Regions from separate parts of the Streptomyces sp. Wb2n-11 genome, predicted to be linked through region 1. Evidence: predicted binding sites of a transcription regulator. Region 1 holds the regulator's gene; the other holds the start of a gene.

Region 1 (2,450 bases):
GGCGCCGGACGAGGAGAGCGGTGGCCCGGAAGAGGGCTGACGTGACCAGGAGCAGTACATGTCGTAACGGCAGGAAGGAGGGACGTCGGGGATGAGCACGAAGGACTTCGTCGAGAAGGACTACTACAAGGTTCTCGGCGTCCCGAAGGACGCCACCGAGGCCGAGATCAAGAAGGCGTACCGGAAGCTCGCCCGCGAGTTCCACCCGGACGCCAACAAGGGCGACGCCAAGGCGGAGGACCGCTTCAAGGAGATCTCCGAGGCGAACGACGTCCTCGGCGACCCCAAGCGGCGCAAGGAGTACGACGAAGCGCGTGCTCTGTTCGGGAACGGCGGATTCCGTCCGGGCCCGGGCGCCGGTGGCGGCACCTTCAACTTCGACCTGGGCGACCTCTTCGGAGGCGCCCAGGGCGGGGCCCAGACCGGCGGTGCCGGCGGGTTCGGCGGCGGCCTCGGGGACGTGTTCGGGGGCCTGTTCAACCGGGGTGCCGGTCCGGGTGCGCGGACGCAGCCGCGCCGCGGCCAGGACATCGAGTCCGAGGTGACGCTCAGCTTCACCGAGGCGGTCGACGGGGCCACGGTCCCGCTCCGGATGTCCAGCCAGGCACCCTGCAAGGCGTGTTCCGGCACCGGCGACAAGAACGGCACGCCCCGCGTGTGCCCGACCTGCGTCGGTACGGGACAGGTGTCGCGCGGTGGCGGTGGCGGCTTCTCGCTCACCGACCCGTGCGTCGACTGCCGGGGCCGCGGGCTCATCGCCCAGGACCCCTGCGACGTGTGCAAGGGCAGCGGCCGCGCCAAGTCCTCGCGCACCATGCAGGTCCGCATCCCGGCGGGTGTCTCCGACGGCCAGCGGATCCGGCTGCGCGGCAAGGGCAGTCCCGGTGAACGGGGCGGTCCGGCCGGCGACCTGTACGTCGTGGTCCACGTGGACCCGCACCCCGTCTTCGGCCGCAAGGGCGACAACCTCACCGTCACCGTGCCCGTCACCTTCGTGGAGGCGGCGCTCGGCGGCGAGGTGAAGGTCCCGACGCTGGGCGGGCCGCCGGTCACCCTCAAGCTGCCGGCCGGTACGCCGGGCGGTCGCACGATGCGCGCCCGCGGCAAGGGCGCGGTCCGCAAGGACGGCACCCGCGGCGACCTGCTGGTCACCGTGGAGGTCGAAGTGCCCAAGAGCCTTGACGACAAGGCCCGCCAGGCACTGGAGTCCTACCGTGAGGCGACCGCGGGGGAGGACCCGCGGGCGGAGCTGTTCCAGGCCGCGAAGGGAGCATGAGATGGACCCGCGCCAGCGCCGTAATCCGTACCAGCTGACCGACGAGACGCCGGTGTACGTCATCTCGGTCGCGGCACAGCTCTCCGGTCTGCACCCGCAGACCCTGCGGCAGTACGACCGCCTCGGCCTGGTCTCCCCCGACCGCACGGCCGGGCGTGGCCGGCGCTACTCGGCCCGTGACATCCAGATGCTCCGCCAGGTGCAGCAGCTGTCGCAGGACGAGGGCATCAACCTGGCCGGCATCAAGCGCATCATCGAGCTGGAGAACCAGGTGATCGCGCTCCAGCAGCGCGTCGCCGAACTCTCGGCGGCGGTGGAGGGCGCGGCGGTCGCGTTGCAGCAGCGCGAGGCGCAGGTGCACGCGTCGTACCGGCGCGACCTGGTCCGGTACGAGGACGTGCAGCAGGCGAGCGCGCTGGTGGTCTGGCGGCCGGGCAGACGCCCGGGTGAGCAGAAGACCTGAACAGGCCGTAGCCCCGCGGGCCGGCCGAAGGGGCCGGCGGACCTCGTGTCCGCCGGCCCCTTCGGCGTGTCCGGGGCGTGGCACCGGGTCCGCGCGGGGGAACGCCGGACGTGATCACCCCGCGGGCCCGGCGCTCCGGCGGCGGCCCCCGGTCAGGGGGCCGCGTCGGCCTCCGGCGTCGCGGAGACCTCCGCCGACAGCGGTGCCTCGCCGCCTTCCGCGTCGACCGCGGCCACCGCGTAGTAGTACGCCGCCCCGTTGGTCACGTCCGTGTCCCTGAACTCGTTGTCCGTGGTCAGGGGCAGTGCGGTCGCGTTCTCCTTCGTGACACCGGGCTCCGTCGCCCGGTAGACGCGGTAGCCGGTGACCGCGGGCGCGCCCTCGTCGGCCTCCACGTGGTCCCAGACGAACCACACCATCCCGTCGTGGCCGGACACGTCGTAGATCCGGGTCGCGGCGGGCGGCCGGTGCGCCTGGTACACGGGCCTGAAGGAGCCCGAGGCGGGCGAGGCGACGCCGTACCGGGTCACGGCGACGACCGCGTAGAAGTGGCCGCGCTCGTCGGCAGGGACGTCGTCGACGGCCAGGGCGGGGTCCCGCGTGACGCGGTAGGGCTCCGCGCCGGCGCCGGTGGGGACGGGGCTCGTCGCGCTCCTGTAGACGCGGTACCCGGTCACCGGGACGTACGGGCCCGCCGCCCACCCCAGTTCC
Region 2 (2,450 bases), 1.1 Mb from region 1:
AACGCGTCCTCGAATTCCGGGGACGGCCCGGCCGACCAGACGGCGAGGATCCCGCCGGGCCTCAGTCGCCTCATGCACCCCGCGAGCCCTTGCGGGGAGTAGAGATTGGCGTTGTCGTCGGTCACGGTCCAGTCGGGGCCGTTGTCGATGTCGAGACAGAGCGCGTCGTAGGTTTCCTGGTACGTACCAGCGTTCCCGATCCGGTTTTCCCGAACGTAATCCACCAAGTCGGTGTGAATGATCTCGCATCGTGGATCGGCGAGAGCCTCGCCCGAGATCCGGGCCAGCGGCCCCTCGCGGTGCCAGTCGATGACGGCCTGCTCGCGTTCGACGACCGTGATCCGCCCCCAGCGCGGCTGCGCGGCGGCGCGGGCGAGCGAGAAGCCGACGCCGAGGCCGCCGATGAGGAGGTCGGGGGAGGGGCGGCCGGCTCCGGCGAGGAGCGCGTCGAGGGCGGCGTCGACGAGGAGGCGCTCGGAGCGGCCGTCGGAGGTGTCCATCAGGAAGCAGCCGTTGGCGATGATCTCGAAGTGCTCCCCGCGCTCCCGCAGAACGACTTCCCCGTACGGGCCCTCGCGCCGGTCGATGGTGGTGGCGTGCGGAGTCTGGGGGTGGGCCTGGACGGCCATGGGGAACCTCCGGGACGGTCCGAGTGCTTCCTGTTGTCGTCGGCGTCATCCTGGCGCCGGGCGGCAGCGGGATCAAACCCTTTCGCCCGCCGGGACCCGGACGGGCGGCGCACGCCGGGTGCCGGTCAGCCGCGCGGTCCTTCGGGGCGCGCCCCGCGGTGTACGCAAAGCGCCACCCCCGCCACGAACGCCGCACCCGCCACCACCCGGGCGGCCACCTGCGGCCCCCGCTGCATCGACCACGCCCACACGGCGGCCGCACCGCCGGGCGCGGCCAGGTGCACCGCGCCTCCGTACGCCGTCATCGGCAGCCGGCTCAGCCGCGCCCCGAGCAGCACGGCATCGGCCGCGGTCACCCCGGCCGATGCCGCCGTGCGCCGGTGCCTCGGTGTACGGGCCGAGGACGCCGCCGGAGCCGGGGTGCGCCGTCATGCCGGGGCCCCTGCCCCCCGGACCGTCCCGGCCGCGTACGTCACGCCGGTCAACGGGGCGCACGCCTGCCAGCCCAGCGACTCGTACAGCCCCCGTCCGTCGGTCGTCGCGCCCAGGATCCCGGCCGTGGCACCCTGTTCGCGCGCCGTGTCCTGGAGCGTACGCATCACCAGCGCGCCCAGGCCCTTGCGCCGGTGCGCGGGGGCCGTCTCCACCTGGTCCACCACTGCCGTCCTGCCGGTCGGGGCGACCTGGCCGCGCGCGGCGAACCCGCCGTCGGGGGCGGCGACGAACAGGCGCGTCACGCCGCCGCGCCGCCAGGACTTGAGCGTGTAGCCCTCGGGGACGCCGGCGCCGGTACCCGTGCCGTGCGCTGATCGCTCACAGCGAACGCGCGCTCGGGAACATTCGGAAGCTCACAAGCATTGAGTCGGCATAGCTCAAGTTCACTGCCGAAGGGGAGATCATGGCATCGACGTCCAATCCGCTCACCCTGCCCGTGCTGCCGCTCGACGACGAGGTAGTGCTGCCGGGAATGGTGGTGCCCCTGGACCTTTCCCACGCCGACGTACGCGCCGCGGTGGAGGCCGCGCAGGCCGCCGCCCGCTCCAGCGGCAACAAGCCGCAGGTCCTTCTCGTTCCGCGTATCGACGGCACGTACGCCGCGATCGGCGTCCTGGGCACCGTCGAGCAGGTCGGGCGGCTCTCGGACGGCGACCCCGGCGCCCTGATCCGCGGCCGCGACCGCGTCCGGATCGGCGCGGGGACGACAGGGCCCGGCGCGGCGCTCTGGGTCGAGGGCGCGAGCGTCGAGGAGACGCTGCCCGACCCCCTCCCCGGAGCGGTCACCGAGCTGGTCAAGGAGTACAAGGCGCTCGCCACCAGCTGGCTGAAGAAGCGCGGCGCCTGGCAGGTCGTGGACCGTGTCCAGCAGATCGAGGACGTCTCCGCCCTCGCCGACAACTCCGGCTACTCGCCGTTCCTCACCACCGCCCAGAAGGTCGAGCTGCTGGAGACCGCCGACCCGGTGGCCCGTCTGAAGCTCGCCGTGAAGTGGCTGAGCGAGCACCTGGCGGAGCAGGACGTCGCCGAGTCCATCGCCAAGGACGTCCAGGAGGGCGTGGACAAGCAGCAGCGCGAGTTCCTGCTGCGCCGCCAGCTCGACGCCGTGCGCAAGGAACTGCGCGAGATCAACGGCAAGGACGGCGAGGACGAGTCCGACGACTACCGGGCGCGCGTCGAGGCCGCCGACCTGCCCGAGAAGGTGCGCGAGGCCGCCCTCAAGGAGGTCGACAAGCTGGAACGGTCCTCCGACCAGTCCCCGGAAGGGTCGTGGATCCGGACGTGGCTCGACACCGTCCTCGAACTCCCCTGGACCGAGCGGACCGA

What was found. The regulator HspR, encoded in region 1, represses chaperone genes until heat shock. The targets are predictions, from matches to a motif close to TTGAGNNNNNNNNNCTCAA.
Region 2: lon (endopeptidase La) is a predicted target of HspR. The motif match lies at 1,487-1,505, and genes of this name have one in related genera.

The regions. Positions count from the first base shown of each region.
Region 1 is NZ_CVPB01000001.1:3,362,116-3,364,565, reverse strand. Features, by position in the region: gene grpE (nucleotide exchange factor GrpE) at 1-40, shown strand, start outside; gene dnaJ (molecular chaperone DnaJ) at 92-1,276, shown strand; gene BN1555_RS15275 (heat shock protein transcriptional repressor HspR) at 1,278-1,739, shown strand; gene BN1555_RS15270 (fibronectin type III domain-containing protein) at 1,892-2,450, opposite strand, start outside.
Region 2 is NZ_CVPB01000001.1:2,311,954-2,314,403, reverse strand. Features, by position in the region: gene BN1555_RS10190 (spermidine synthase family protein) at 1-629, opposite strand, end outside; gene BN1555_RS10185 (hypothetical protein) at 755-985, opposite strand; gene BN1555_RS10180 (GNAT family N-acetyltransferase) at 1,058-1,366, opposite strand; gene lon (endopeptidase La) at 1,528-2,450, shown strand, end outside.